2 regions of the Edaphobacter sp. FHG110511_03 genome follow, and region 1 is predicted to be linked to the other one. Evidence: riboswitches for the same ligand, from Rfam matches in the RefSeq annotation. Region 1 holds a riboswitch; the other holds the start of a gene.
The links. Region 1 has a riboswitch for cobalamin ahead of AC5S26_RS25790 (TonB-dependent receptor domain-containing protein). Riboswitches for the same ligand answer to the same signal wherever they lie in the genome.
Positions count from the first base shown of each region.

Region 2: it holds a riboswitch for cobalamin, as region 1 does, so the genes downstream of both, cobG (precorrin-3B synthase) here and AC5S26_RS25790 (TonB-dependent receptor domain-containing protein) in region 1, are expected to answer to the same signal.

Region 1 is NZ_JBZYWL010000008.1:94,887-102,670, reverse strand. Features, by position in the region: gene AC5S26_RS25810 (NfeD family protein) at 1-1,013, opposite strand, end outside; gene AC5S26_RS25805 (tetratricopeptide repeat protein) at 1,021-2,688, opposite strand; gene AC5S26_RS25800 (ArnT family glycosyltransferase) at 2,732-4,333, opposite strand; gene AC5S26_RS25795 (DUF3467 domain-containing protein) at 4,344-4,652, opposite strand; cobalamin riboswitch at 4,875-5,064, shown strand; gene AC5S26_RS25790 (TonB-dependent receptor domain-containing protein) at 5,327-7,624, shown strand; gene AC5S26_RS25785 (PepSY domain-containing protein) at 7,639-7,784, shown strand, end outside.
Region 2 is NZ_JBZYWL010000016.1:7,945-15,728, reverse strand. Features, by position in the region: gene AC5S26_RS28615 (cobalamin biosynthesis protein) at 1-334, opposite strand, end outside; gene cbiE (precorrin-6y C5,15-methyltransferase (decarboxylating) subunit CbiE) at 340-1,566, opposite strand; gene AC5S26_RS28605 (precorrin-2 C(20)-methyltransferase) at 1,563-3,089, opposite strand; gene AC5S26_RS28600 (precorrin-8X methylmutase) at 3,086-3,709, opposite strand; gene cobG (precorrin-3B synthase) at 3,706-4,986, opposite strand; cobalamin riboswitch at 5,122-5,319, opposite strand; gene AC5S26_RS28590 (TonB-dependent receptor domain-containing protein) at 5,495-5,881, shown strand; gene AC5S26_RS28585 (hypothetical protein) at 7,132-7,302, opposite strand; gene AC5S26_RS28580 (hypothetical protein) at 7,643-7,784, opposite strand, start outside.

The sequences.
Region 1 (7,784 bases):
CTAAGGGTTCCTACAAGAGCAAGGGCGCCATGGCTGGGAAAATTGGCCTCGAGGATGAACATGGCAACGCCGGCGAGCAAAAGAAAGACGGCGGTGTGATGGATGGGGAGCAGGTTGAGACCGAAGAGCGCGAGCAGAACAAAGAGGCTGCCGATAGTACCTGGAACGATGGTTCCCGGCACGTTGAACTCGAGATAGATCAGCAGGCCGCCCAGCACGAGCACGAGCACGGCAAGATCCGGGTTGGCGAGGCGACCGAGAATGCGCTCGCGAAGCGAGGGCTCGAGGAGGATGACAGAGGATCCGGAGAGATGAAGTGTCTGGGAAGACCCGTCGAAGCGGTGGATCTGCCGGCCGTCGAGGCTGCGCAGCAGAGAGGCATCGTCAGGGGCAGTCACATCGATCACGTTGAGCTTTAGCGCTTCTTCATCGCTGTAGGACTTTGAGTTGAGGACTGCATCTTCGGCCGCCTGAAGGTTGTGTCCACGGCGCGAGACGTAGGAACGCAGGAAGGCAACTGCGTCATTTTCGACCTTCTGCTTGAGGATGGGATCGAGCTGGCGGCCTTCGACCAGCGGATGGGCTGCGCCGGCATTGGTTCCGGGAGCCATCGCGGCGATATCCGCGGCTTCGAGGAGAAAGAAGCCGGCTGAGCCCGCGCGGTTTCCTGCCGGAGAGACATAAACGATGACGGGGATCCGCGAATGTTCTATGGCCTGGACCATCACGCGCGTGGAGTCGAGCAGGCCACCGGGCGTTCCCAGAGAGACGAGAACGGCGGCTGCATTGCGACGGTCTGCCTCCGCCAATCCGCGTTCAAGATATCCAGCGGAGACGGGCTGGATTGTGTCGTGGATCGTCAGCTTGATGACAGGAGCGGGTTGCCCATGCGCCTGAGTGAGACAGAGGAAGAAGAGAAGAGCCAGTTGAGGGAGGCATTGCAGCCGCACGATCGGAAGAACACCAGGTATTGGTCCGATCGTGCTCGACACGGGATGATGGCGGGTGGTCATAAAAGTGTCATGGAAGACTCTGTCCACGTGCCGCGAGTGCTTGCTTCATGCCGAGAGCGGCGGTGTTGTTCGGCTCGATCTTCAGGGCTCGCGCGACATCGGCTGCGGAGGCAGCGGTCTGATTTCCGTTGAGCTCCAGTCGCGCTAACACCAGATAGGCGGGTGCGTTGGGGCTGAGCTTCAGGGATGCCTCTGCCTCATTGCGAGCTGCTGTCGAGTCACCACTCTGCTCGCGGATTTCTGCCAGGCCGGCTCGGCCCTGGGCACTGGCGGGATTGGCGGCAAGGGCGGATTGAAACTCTCTCTCAGCTTCGGGAATAAGGCCCTGGGCGAGGTAGTCGCTACCGAGTTGAACATACTGGGTGGCCTGTTCGGCGGGAGGGAGAGTTGCCAGGCGGACGGCCCGCATTTGATCAATCTGAAAGGCAGCCTGACGGAAAGAGGCCTCAGAATAAGTGCGGCGAATGCGTTCGAGCGGCTCGAAGGTGGAGTTTGTGGAGGGCGCGGGCGAGGAAGCTTTTACAACCGTTGCGCTTGACGGAGCGGCCGAGGATGGCGGACCCCCATGCGCGATAAGCGCCTTGAGGCTGGGAGCTTCAGGATCGGTCGGGCGAAGTTTAAGGGCCTGATCGACTTCTCGCTGCGCAGTGGCCTGATCTCCGGAGCGATACGAGGAGACTGCCAGGTTGTAGTGATAGTCCGGATCTTTCGGATCGGCGGCCACGGCTCTCTGAAACAAAGCAGTCGCATTGTGTCCCTGGCGGCTCAGGGAGACAGCTTGATTGTTCACCACCTCGGGGAGGGGAAGGCGAGTGGCGACGAAGGCGAAGGCCTTTTCTGCCTCGGCATAATGAGCGGCGTTGAAACGGGCGAGGCCCAAATAGAAGTTCGCCTCGAGAGCGAGACGGTCGGTGGACGATATGCGGGCAAGGGTAGCGGCAGCCTGATCGTAGTCGCGCTCGCTGTATTGCGCCTTGCCGAGAGCGAGAAGGGCGGCGGTGTAGCTGGGAGATTCCCTTACAGAGAGCTGCAGCCGCTTGATTCGTTCCTGCGGCGTGGTGGCTGCGGTTCCGCGGATATAGTTTTCAAAGGCGCTCAGCTTGACCTGTCCGGAGGCGGAAAGGAAGGTCTGTTGTGCGACGTTGAAATGAGGATCGATCGACTTCGCGATTTTCCAGGCGAGGGTGTTCTGCACGTCGAAGAGACGTTGCAGGTCATTGGAATCTTCGATCGGCGGAGACATCCGAAGCTCGCTGACCGAAAGGACCTGCGCCTGGGCAGAGATGCGTCCGTTGGCGACGTGGTAGCTGCCGATGACGACGTAGTTGGCGTCGAGGGTCTGGGCGATGCGGATGGTGGTGGCGCGAGTGGGGCGAAAGTCGGTAGGGAAGCCGAGATGATCGAGCGCGTACTGGCGGTCTTCGCGCGAGATGGTAAGGAAGCTCGCCGAGGAGAACCGCTGATTGAGCGTGTCGGGGAAAGAGTCGCCAATCCAGCCGAGGTCGGGCTGGCCGGAGCGGTTCTCAAAGGGAAGGACAAGGACGACACGACCAGCTGGCGCGGAAGGGTCGGATGCCTGACCGAATAACAATGAGACGGAAGAGACGAGGACACACAGCGCGAGAAGAGTGCGAGAGCGGCGAAACGCGAAACGAGATGAGAGGAACCTGAGCACAGGTTGAGTATAGAGCGTTGCGCCTGGCCGGGAGCCGATCGTCTTAACGCATCGGGCGGGTTCTTCGGGGCCAGGTCAAGGATGCATTGATCGCACGTGGGAAGCGCAGTACGGCTGCCCACTCGCCTTTGCGCCGGGCCTGCCAGACGATCTCGCCGTGAAGCAAAGCTGCCGCTTCGGATGGGGAGAGGTCGTGATGGAAGTCGAAGTACTTCGTGTTGAGATGGCGGTTTGCTCTACCAAGATCGAGCCGGTTCGCAGGGGGCTCCCACTTGGTTGAAAACAAGAGCGCCGTATCGTAGGCTCCGGGATCTTGCGCTGCCTGCTCCAGCTGGTCGATCGCGAAGTTCTGGACGGGGACGACCTTGACCGGCTTGTGAATGTATCCAAGCTCGGGCCGGGTGAGCTCTGCGCTTGCCGGCCACGCGGTGAGGACTGTGGCCTGGGGATAGCGATTCTCGATGAACGAGACGGCCTGCTGATGCAGAACGATCATGTCACGGTAGGTGAGGTTATCCTCGGGCGCGAACGCGTAGGGCGGATTGATCCAAATGCCGGCGAGAAACGCGGCGCCGCTGAACGCGGCAAGGAGCCACCATTGTTTGAGGTGGCGCTGCCAGACGGTGACGCAGAGAAGCAGGGTCAGCGGATACATCGGCAGCAGGTAACGGGTGAGCAGGGCTCCGCCGAGCACCGAGAAGGCGATCCAATTGGCAATAAGAACCGTGATGATCCCGGCGAGGGCCCGGCGCGGCAAAGCCGGCGCGGCCGATGGCTTCAGAGGGATAAAGATCGCGGCGATCGCGCATACGACCGGAACGTACATGTTCATATGCGTTGCGAGGTGCAGGAACCGATGCCACAGCGAGAGCAGGATGCGGAGCGGCTCGAGGTTGGCAGTGGCGTTGTAGCGCAAGAACTCAGGATTGCCGAAGATAAACCCGGTTTGATGGCGATGATAGGCATACCACGCGACCAGTGGAATCAGTGGAGAGAGAAGCGATACCAGCCAAAGCAGATGCGAGCGTCGTTGCGATGGATTGTGCGAACGAAGAAGGAGGACGGCCTCAAACCCTGCGAGTGCGAGCGGAGTAACGATGGCCGTCTCCTTCGAAAGCGCGGCGAAAGAGAAGAGTCCAGAGGCCAGGATCTGATTCTCGGCGCCGGGCTCGAAATAAAGGGCCAGGCCCCACAGGGTGAAGGCGGCAGCGAAGATATCGGCGTGAGCCAGCGTGCTTTGCGCGAACCAGACAGGGTAGAGCGCGGTCAGGGTGACGGTGGCGATTGCGGCGGGGGTGTTGCGAAGGGATTTTGCGAGGTGAAAGACCGCGACCAGCGCCGTAGCCGTAATCATGACGACCAGCGTGCGGGTTCCACTGACGACGAATCCGGAGAGGTGCCACCATGCAGCCAGCAGGATGGAAGGCAGAGGAGGATGCGCGTTGGAGAGCGTGGTCTGGGGGATCAACGAGCCGGTGCGAAAGAAATCCCACGCGGCCGGGATGTAGTAACCGGCTTCGTCCCAGAAGTAAGGCAGGCGAAGCAGCGTAAGGTGACTGAGGTAAACCGCAGCGAAGAAGAGAGGAAAGAGCAGTCCTGTAGGAAGCTCGGCAGGAGCGCGGCGAGAGTCTGGAGAGGATCGCACGCGTGTTTTATTAATGGACGGGACCGCCGACCTGGGGGACCTGTTGATCGAGAGCGATGGCGCCAAAGGTCTGCTCATACTGCGCGAGGTTGTGGCCGAGCACATTGAGCAAAGCTTTGGCCTGTTGCGGGCTCAGGTAAATACCCTGAAAGTTCTTCACGGTAAGCTCGTCAGGAGTGTCCTGGCTCATGGTCCCGAAGACCAACAGGAAGTCCCACACCGACATGCGAACCTGAACGCTGTTGGCATAGCCCTCGCGATAATCCGGGGTGGTGGAGAGATTGAGCTTCGGCTCCGCATTCGGTTTCGGCTGATTCATGAGTCACTTTCTAAAAAAGAGTTGGTGCGAAAGGGGGGACTTGAATCCCCACGGATTACCCCGCCAGATCCGTCTGCTTGGTGCAAAAGGCTTGGCTGCATCGTAACGCTCAATCAGTATAAGCGGGAACAAGCGACCATCGGGCACGAATTAGGCACATCCATTCCGTAATTTCCTCGACCTCCAGGACGGGCTCTGATTGACGCTCATCAGTCGCCATGTTATTTCTTGAAAGTTCTCAGGTGCCCGCAAGGGCTTAATAGGGAAGTCCGGTGAAAGACCGGCGCGGTCCCGCCACTGTGAGCGAGGGAAGCCATTCGTAATACCACTCAGCAATTGCTGGGGAAGGTGAATGGCCAGCAAAGAATCGCAACCTCGAAGCCAGGAAACCTGCCGAGAATGTTGTACGACTTACCTGCGGAGAACAGGAAGAATGCGATTCGTTATCCCCACCCGACGTCTCAATTCGATCGTCTCTGCTCGCAAAGTCTACAGCCATTCCAGCTGGAGGCTATACAGTGAGCATCCCCCGCAACACAATTAATGTTCTCCCCCTGGATTCTTACCGATATGCACTCGATCTTTTCGTCCGAGTCTTCGGCAAGCCAAAACTTCAAAGTAATGGCCATCAAATTGGGACAAGACTGTGCAAAATTGTGGGTCTACGACGTCCCATGGCTATCATTTTCTTAATAGCGCTTGCCGTCCTGCCAGTGTGTGCTCAACAAACCATGCGTGTTTCTGGCACAGTACGCGACAACCAAGGCCTGGGCCTACTGGCGACAGTGCAACTCATAACTTCGGGAGGCACACAGAAGGCCACGACCGAGAACAATGGAAACTTCGCATTCGACAATGTGACGAAGAGGCACTCTGAACTTCTGGTTGAAGCGGATGGCTTCGAAAGCGTAACTCGCCCCATTGATCTAGAGAGGGAGTCTTCTCAGATCGAGATTCGTTTGGCCCCGAAGAGTGTCTCAACTGAAATCTCCGTTACGGCTACCGAGACCAAGGCAACCGCTTCAAACATGGATGTGCCTAACAATGAAATTCCTGCTCAGGTGAGCACGATTCCATCCACGCTACTTCGCGAACAAGGTGTGAACGACCTCGTTACGGCGCTAAGGAATGTCTCTGGTGTAACGGCGCAAAAGATCTATGGAGTTTACGAGTACTACACGGTTCGCGGGTTCAATACGGGCGGCTCAGACGCGGTCGTAGTTCTTTCAGATGGAATGCGGCTCGAAGGTAATCGGCTAAACACTCAGCTGAATAGTGTGCGCAGTGTCGAGGTCTTGAAGGGACCAGCTTCGATTTTGTATGGCTCAGGTGCTCTTGGCGGCGCGATTAATATCATTCACAAAAAGCCACAGGCGATTCCCACTTTTGATTTGGTCTATCGGGGCGGAAGCTACGGTACAAACCAAGTGGCCGGAGGTGCAGCAGGAAGACTCTTCGGCCTAGATCCGCTTTTATATCGTGTAGATGCCAGTTTCGAAAATAGCGGCGGTTGGAGAAACAATGGAGCGAAGCGCATTAATGTATCGCCGACGATGACCTGGCTGATAGGTAACCGAGCGCAGTTTACTGTTTCCGAATTCCTTAATCGCGATCGATTCAAAACCGATGCCGGTGTCCCGGCGCAAGTCCTCAACATTCCTGGCTTCAAACTCAGCACAAGCTTCGACACGCCGCAGGATTTCGAATTAGGCACTGACGCGCTGACACAGACACGCGTCAATGTGAACCTGTCAGAGAGATGGCAGTTCCGGGATAACTTTGCGCTTCGAATATTCGACGACCAGTATTACACCGCAGAATCGCTCTCGTATGACGCTGCGACAAACGATGTCGATCGCCAATTCCTCTACTTCAAGCACCACCGGCGTCCCAAACAGAACATGGCGGATGTTTTGGGTCATTTCCATCTTGCCGGTATGGATCATAACTTTGTGGCCGGATATGAGTATGAGGACTACTACAACTACACCGATGAAAGCGATGCCTCGGATGGCTTCGCACCGCCGATGAATGTGTTTACTCTCCAGGAAACTTATGTGCCGGTCTCATCGTTTCCGATTAGCGAAATCAACTATTTCGAGAACCTGACGAATGCTTTTTATTGGCAAGACCAAATCGCCCTGGCAAAGCACTGGATGATCAACGTGGGTGGGCGTGAGAGCAGTTTCAAGCGAAGTACACATAGTGATCCGTGGGATAACAGTCACATCGTTAGCCGAGGACCTGACGTCAAAATAAACCAAACCGCTTATAACTACCGAGCGGGTATTGTCTTCGCACCCACGGAGAGCCAAGAGCTGTACTTTAGCTCGGGAAGTTCGTTTTCTCCGGTTACCGTAACGCCGGTCAACGGAAAACAACTTCTACCGGAAACGGGCCAGAGCTATGAAGGTGGGTACCGGTGGCGCCCTCTTCAAGGCCGGTTGAGTTTCAGCGCAGCAATTTATCGACTCACGCGACAGAACGTAATCATCCCACTACCCGGTGGCAACTTCAATCAGGCAGGTCAAGAATCGTCAAAAGGCTTGGATTTCGACGCTATCGGGAATCTTGCACATGGGATTCGGTTCAATGTTAATTACGGCTACACTTTGCCACGCTTCGATAACTACAACGACGGCGTGATGGATCTGTCCGGCAATCAGCCAGACTTTACTCAAAAACATGCTGCGAACGTATGGTTGTCGAAGATATGGAAGGACACCTTCACGAGCAGCATCGGGATGCGCTATCAGAGCCGCACCTTTATTGATGACGAGAATGCATTTTTACTCGGCGGATTTACCGTCTTTCAAGGTGCCGTTTCGTATCGCCGCAAATCGTATGAGGTAAGTGCGAATGCGGAGAATCTCTTCAACAGACAACGGTATTTTCCCGGCGGGCTTTATGAAAATCAGGTCTATCCGGGAGCGCCTATCTCTGTCTACGCAAGTGTCCGTTTCCATAAATGATCGTGCGATTTGGGATGACAGTTCGAAAGTGGGTTTTACTCACGCATCGTTGGACAGGCATTGTCTTTTGCCTGCTCTTTCTGATGTGGTTCGTATCTGGCATTGTCATGATGTATGTTCCGTATCCTGAACTGAGGCCCGCCGAGCGTCTCGCGCATAT
Region 2 (7,784 bases), on a different contig from region 1:
CTTTCGTTTGCGGTACGATGAGACGCGCACAGGAGCCAAGTGAGGCCAGCGCGGACGCTTCTGCGACATTGGCGGTCCGTGTTTTCGAGAGAGCGAATGGCGAATGTGTGGTGACTCCGGCGACGCTTGCAAGGATGCTCGCCGGGAAGAGCACAAGTCGCAGGCCCAGGGTCGATGCTACGATCTCGCCTATCGAAGCGCGACGGTCTAGCGTCGCGATCATGGTACCGGAAGGTATCTGATCGACGGATGCTTCGATCAGTCGGATGACATCATCGCTGCAGGCGCGGGAAGAGCAGCCGATTCCGATGGAGAGACGCTCACGCTGGATCATATCGCTCACGGCTTGGTCACCGTCCACTGAGTAATTGGCATCATCGGTCGCCATCCATACAAGCCGCCGATCAGATCGGCTCGGGATACCGTCATGCGCATCAGATCGCCTCCATAAAGTGTATGTCGTGCGACAAGGCTCGCTTCGCTCTGCAGCGTAACTGCGTTTGCAACTAGACGACCAGCGGGCGAGAGCTTTGCCCAGCAAGCGTCGAAGAGGTCGTCGTTGCTGACGCCTCCTCCGATGAATATCGCATCCGGGGGCCGCAGGCCTGCAAAGGCGGCGGGCGCAGTCCCTTGAATGACCCTCAACCTTGGTACCCCGAGCCGCGCGGCATTCTCCCGGATTCGAACTGCCCGGTCCTCTCGCGCTTCGATGGCGATGCAGGAGCACGAGGGATGAACACGCACCCACTCGATACCGATCGATCCGGTGCCGGCTCCGACGTCCCAAAGGGTTTGGTTTGGTAGCGGGGCGAGACGGGCGAGCGTCACCGCGCGAACCTCCCGCTTGGTCAACTGCCCATCTGTATCAAAGGTATCGTCCGGTAAACCCGGAGCCAGAGACAGCGGCCGGGCTGTTGTGTCGAGAACGCAGAGGACCGCCATCAGATTCAGCTTGCTGCACTGCCTGTTCAGCCAGCATGCCGCCAGATCCCTGATATTGCGCTCTGAGGAACCACCCAGATTTTCGAAGACATCAATCTTGCTTGATCCGTATCCAGATTCCGTCAGGAGCCGAGCAACGGTCGCCGGCGTGCCGCCGTCTTCGGAGAAGATGACAATCCGTTGATCAGGATAGAGACGACGAAGCAACTGCTCTACCGGTCGGTTGACCAGCGTAATCAGGGTCGTCTCTGCCATCGGCCAACCAAGCCGCGCACAGGCGAGAGAAAAAGCGGAGACCTGCGGAATAACGCGAAACTCGGTTGCGACAAGGTCACGGGTGAGGGGTACTCCCACACCGTGGAGCATCGGATCGCCACTGGCGAGCACGGTCACTCTCTTCTTTCCGCGATACTCCTTGAGGATTTGCTGCACGGCCGGGGTCATCGGAGAAGGCCAAGGGATGCGGGTTGCGGATGAACCGGCAGTTGGTACGAGGGCAAGGTGGCGGGCTCCTCCGTAGATCAACTCAGCGGACTCGACCGCTCGTTTGGCCTCACTGTTCAGCCCATCCCAACCATCTTCGCCGATGCCTACGATCGACAACCAACGCTCAGCGGCACTCATACGCCAGAACTCCTGTCACCATAGATCCGGGAAGTGTAGATGAGCTTCCTGGCGTTCGACAATGCAATCGCCCGGGTTGTTGAGGAACCAATGAGAACGATCGTTTGCATATCGGCGAGCGAAGGATCGAAGTGTTCAAGATCGGTGATAGTGATTCGTTCGTCTGACCTGCCGACGCTGCGTGCAAGGACAACAGGTGTCTCAGGGCCTCGGTGTTTGGCGATGATCGTGCGCGCCTCGGCGAGTTGCCATAGTCGTTGCGATGAGATCGGGTTGTAGATTGCGATCGCGAAGTCGGCGGCACCTGCTGCTTCCAGTCTCTTCACCACGATCTCCCAGGGTTTGAGTCGGTCGGAGAGCGAGATGACACAGAAGTCGTGCCCTAGAGGAGCTCCCACTCTCGATGCTGCTGCCTGCATCGCCGACAATCCGGGAAGGATGCGAATATCAAGCGAGCGCCAGATTGGCGGTCCCTGGTCAACGCATTCCAGAACAGCGGAAGCCATGGCAAAGATGCCCGGATCACCCGAGGAAACGACGCAAACGCGACGGCCTGTTTCAGCAAGCGAAAGAGCGTGCCGTGCGCGGTCCGCCTCAACCTTGTTGTCGGAGCCGAAGCGGCGCTGACCGGATCTCACAGGGACTCGATCGAGATAGGTGTGATAACCGACCAGGTCTGTCGCCTCCGTCAGAGCCTGCTGAGTTTCGGGCGTGATCCAGCTAACAGCACCCGGGCCTAGGCCAACGACGGAGATCCAACCGGCACTCCGAATGGTTTCGTCCCGCTGGACCTGACTTGCTTCGGGAATCAAGATGAGCGAGAAGTAGGGGACATGGAGCGGATCGACCTCGCGGAGCGGGATGATGCGTTCGGCAGCCATCGTCGCTCGTTCGATGAAGAGTGCTTTGTCAGCGAGACCGGCGGTATCGATGGCCCGCTTTACCTTGGCGAAGTTCCGGCCGAGCTTCATGATGGCAAAGGCACTCTGCTGGCTTAGCTTTGCGATCAATACGTCTTCCGAGAGAGTTCCGGGTAGCACCGTGAACGCGGCATCCCTGCGGACGAGCGGCGTTCCAAGCTGTGCAGCTGCGCCCATAATCGAGGCAACTCCAGGAATTACCTGAGTGGAAAAGCGATGAGCGAGACGGTCATGAAGGTACATATACGACCCGTAAAAGAACGGGTCGCCCTCGCACAGAATGGCCACATCTCGTCCGTTTGCAAGGTGGTCCGCGATCTGTTCGGCCATCTCATCATAGAACTGCGACAGCAGCACCTCATATCCTCCGGGATGGTCAGTCTGCTCTGTCGTAACTGGGTACATCATCGGTAGTTCGATCTGGCCATGAATCAGCTCCGAGCAAACGATCGAACGAGCGTTGCTCTGTCCATGTCTGGCACACGGATAGGCAATAACCTGCGCCTGCCTGAGCACACGCTGCGCTTTGACCGTAATCAGTTCCGGATCGCCAGGACCGACACCGACTCCGAAGAGACGTCCGCTTCGTGCGTCTGTGCTCATTCCTTCTCACTCGCGAGCGCATTGACGGCTGCCGCCGCAATGGCGCTGCCGCCGCGCCGTCCTCGCACGGTGAGGAAAGGAATTCCAAACGGATTGGCGGCAAGTGCTGCTTTGGATTCGGCCGCGCCTACGAATCCGACAGGTATGCCAACGATCAGTGCTGGCCGCGGCGCTCCATCGTCGAGTATGTCGAGTAGATGGAAGAGCGCAGTGGGAGCGTTGCCGATGACAACGACGGAGCCGGGGAGTTTCTCTCGCCATAATTCGACAGCGGCGGCACTTCGGGTGGTGTGTAGGTTCTCAGCAAGTTCAGTAGTTCGCGCATCGCTCAACGCGCAGATGACCTCGTTATTCCGTGGGAGCCGGGAACGCGTAATTCCATTCGCCACCATCGTCGCATCGCAAAGCAGTGGCGCACCCGCGAGCAGCGCATTGACGCCCGCCGAGGCGGCATCCGGCGACGCCTGGACATCCTGTGGCAGGTCCGTCATGCCGCACGCATGGATCATGCGGACGACGACGCGAGCGAGATCGGTCTGAAAAGCAGATAGATCGACCTCTCTTCTTATGATGGAAAAAGACTCGTGATAAATGGCCGCGCCATCTTTGACGTAGTTCATCGGGCAGCAACCTCGGACAGCAAATTTTCGTGCAGTGCTACGACTGCATCGAGCGCGAATTCACGTGAACAGTCGGACGCCACACGACGTCCCTTGACATTGAGGGTGTAGCCCAATGGGCCGGCGACAAGTTCGGCGGTCGCGCCGTGCCGACGTGCGCATTGCTTGTCGCATCCGGATAGGTTCACCGTCCATCCAGGAGGCACAGCATGGCCTAAAAGGCGCCGCGCGAGCGAAGCTGCGTCGTCCCGCACATCGGCCAACGACGCATCGCACCCAGTGATTCCGGCGCAAGCTGCAATTCCTTGAAATCCGTCTGCTTGCTCACAGGGCAATCCTATGGCGCGAAGCTGGGCAATGATATTGCCTGCCGCGCTCTTCGGTATAGAACCGAGGACAACACCGCGCCACGGAGCAAGTCGAAGATCACCTGCCCACTCGTTCGACGCGTCGGCGAGATAGCGTGCCTGTTCCGGGTTGAGCCGACCGAGTGGGACGGATGGGATGATGTTCACTCGGCCTCGAGTCGTGGTATAGATGCCCATAAAGGGTTCGTTGACTGTGGTAGCGGGCAGCGAAAGAGGCGACGGCTGCAACATGTGCGAGAGGGCATCCAGGACACGTTCCATCGCTCCGGAGATCGCCATGACCGCTTTCACACGAACGGGCAGGCTGGACTCCTTCGCCAGTACGATGCACATCCTTGTTGTTGCCAACATGCAGTCGACGGCGTCACCTGGCTTCACCACGAAGCGCGAAGAGACTCCACCGAGGGAAAAGCGAAAATAGGGTGTAGCACCAAACGGTTCAGCCGCGAGAGAGACATCGTCGATATCGCGGCTGAACCGTTTGGGGCCGCCGTGAATCGCGAAGCTGAACTTAGGGTGGAGGTTTACAAAGGCTGCGTCGGCCTGCAAACGCTGATCGAACTGACGGATGAGCGGTCGCGGATCAATGAGTTCCCCGGGGTCGATCCCGGCGATGGGACTGGTGATGATATTGCGGACGCGATCATGCTGCTGGGAGGGGAGTAGCCCGGTAGAAGAAATGCTGTCAACGATTTGGCCGAGGTCTTCGGTCCGAATTCCGCGCAACTGAAGGTTTGCCCGCGAGGTGATTTCAATGGTGGCGTCGGCAAAGCCACTGGACAGATCGGCGATTGTCCTGAGTTGATTTGCTTCGATCAACCCCCCAGGCACCCTGATTCGAATGAGCAGACCGTCTTTTGCCTCGACTGAATGAAGGACGCCTGGACAGAAGTGTTCCCCAACTCTCATGGAGCGCCTGCTCTCCGAGCGATAGAGGAGGAGAGCGACATCGATCTGAACAAGTGCACCTCACCAATAGCGGGAAAAGAGGCACAAAGCTCAAAGATCTTTGAGCGATTGCTTCCCGTTTCCACGCGGAGAAGAATCAAGACTAAATCTGAGGTAGGTCTCCTGATTGACAGGTTGAGCGCTTATTCTTAACGCTCCGGAGTCTTCGCCTTCCTCGGTATGATCGAGTGGCTTACGAAGAGTCCGTCTCCTGAACACAGTGGCGGGACCATGCCGGATTCACACCGGCTTCCCTGTTATGCCCTTGCGGGCACCCCAGAATCTATAACTAATCTACCAGACTCGTTTCGTCAGGCTCTACTTCATGCCCGAAAAGCGGAAGCCGCTATTCCGCAAGCTCCAGAATCTGCCTTCCATCGTCGATCCGTATTCGACAAGGGGAAGATATCGCAAATGCAGTACTTGAAGGTCGCTAAAGCGCAAGGTTTTCGGGACGGAGATACGCCCGTTGGAGTTTTTAGTGGTGAAGGCGGGGTATCAGTATGCGGATTCGACGGTGACGAAGTTTCAAGCCGATCCCACGTTAGTGGGGAAGTGGACGGCGCAAGTTCCGAGGAACTCGGGATCTCTAGAGGCTCGAATGGAGCAAGAGAGGTGGGGAGTCTTCGGGGTTTATCTTCGAACGAGCGGGCAGCAGTTTGATGACTCCTCAAACCAGTATCGTCTGGTAGGGTTCGCTCAAGTGGACCTCTATACCGAGCATCGTTTCCTGTCGTGGCTTAGAGTATGGGGCTCCGTCCAGAATGTGGCGAGCGAGAGAGTCGAAGCGGGAAGGACTCCTCTGCTGACTCTTGGGGCACCCAGGATCGTCTCCGGCGGAATTAGACTCCATTAAAAGGGGCATACTCTCCGGTGCCATTCTCTGAGCAGTGCGAGGGCTACAACGTTTCATGCTGCCCATATTTTTATTTTCAAAGCGAGCTTCAGAAAAGATGAACAAAATGGGCGTTCGCGGGATACGGATATGTGGTTAAACTTCACAGCGCTTTCATCTCCTTCACAGGATGATCGTGCCCGGGGTCGATAGCACACGCTCGCGTTTGCGGGCGGTGCGATAAGATTTCAGATACGGCAAGGCTTGGAAGGAGCCGTCGCCCGAATGCACTACTGGTGGGTCAATCAGAACCAGACGCGCCGGCAAGAGTTTCAGGGCGAGTATCTCTGGTCTCCTAAACGCTTCCGGGGCGACAGGCGCAATCCGGTTCTATGAGTCCATGAGGGAGGTAGCACCAGGGGATCTCGTCTTTCCTTCTTTTGACCCCTGAGAACTGATGGATAGATTGCATTGGTGCCTAGTGTTCGCCTGTACAGGATTTATGTAATGGCACGTCGACCCGTCTCTGGCCATTATCTTTTCAACAACTTATAAGACACACAGTCCACGTTTTCATTCGAATTTATTCCACTCGGCACGAAGGAATTTGCCTGTTTGGAAACGCGGACTATCAACTTTTCTTGACCACAAGGTGTTTGACATCCCAGTGGCCGGAAAGACGAATTTAAGGGGACAAAACAAAGGCGCTAAACTGGCTGGCACCGAAGGAGGATATGGCTGACGAAAAAGGTGAGGCTGACGACACAAGTTCACTACCGACAGGATCAAAACCAAATGACAGACCAGATACCGATGTCTCGAAGTGGATTAAGAACTTAGCAGCGCTAGTGACGATTGCCAACGGGACTTTCTTAGAGGCCACGCGCTCAATGCCAAGGTTCCTTTTTGAATACGTCGATATCAGTCAAAGACGCCTATACAAGCGATTGGAAAGACAAAGTCCGCACGCAGCCTGCCTTCCCAAGGTGTCATCGTTCTGGTGAGTAAGAACTCATTGAATTCAAGCGGCCAGAAGGGGGAAATTGACTGTGCGAAAGAAGAGAAGAAGCCTATATATGCCATCTGGGTCTATACCGACGACAGAACGGTTCTTCCGGGTGTATCGACGAGGATATAGACTTGGGACCGCGTCGCCAGTTTTATAGCCGGTCTTTAGCCGTCGAGGTCATACATGCGTAAGGCCCTTGTTATCGGAATCGACTACACGCGCGATTTTGAGGCTTAACCCGTATCACCCGTATACACCACATTTAGGAATTTTGACGGATGTTAGATTCCACCTGCTCAGGAGTTCGTTGCGAGTCCTGATAAACCTTCCCGTCCACCATCGTAAGAGTAGATCCACCATTCCCGCTGGGAAGGATTGCAACGACGAATTGCGGGTTGATCAGCATTTCACCATCTATCGAAATGAATTTCATAAGTTCTCCTATTTCATGAGCCATTTTCTGGACAGTCTAGTGTCTTACTTGCGAGGCGTCGATGGGGCTAGTGTGGGGTTGGGCCCATTCCAGATGAAAGCGTATCTCGTATTCCAATCACGCTGCCTTGCATTCTGTACGGTGTCGCCCTCCGGGCCTCTTTTTGACACGATTCGTTGGAAGAGGGATAGCGAATGGAAACCCATTGAGGAATTTACACGCGCATCGCGTGTTAATAGATTAGGCAAAATTACTCGCAAAGCCTCAGGTGGCCTGTCTGGGGCTTCTTTTTCCGCGTCACCCTTCGTAGATCGCTTCCATCGGGCGCTGGCATGGCCAACTAGAGCTCGCATTCCGCAAGAGATGGATTGAGCCTCGTAGAAAACTCGATAGGCAGATTTTCTTGCCGGGGATAAAGGCTGGATAATTCCGGTCCACCATTGACATTGCGGCTACTATCGATGCGATTTATGGAGCGATTT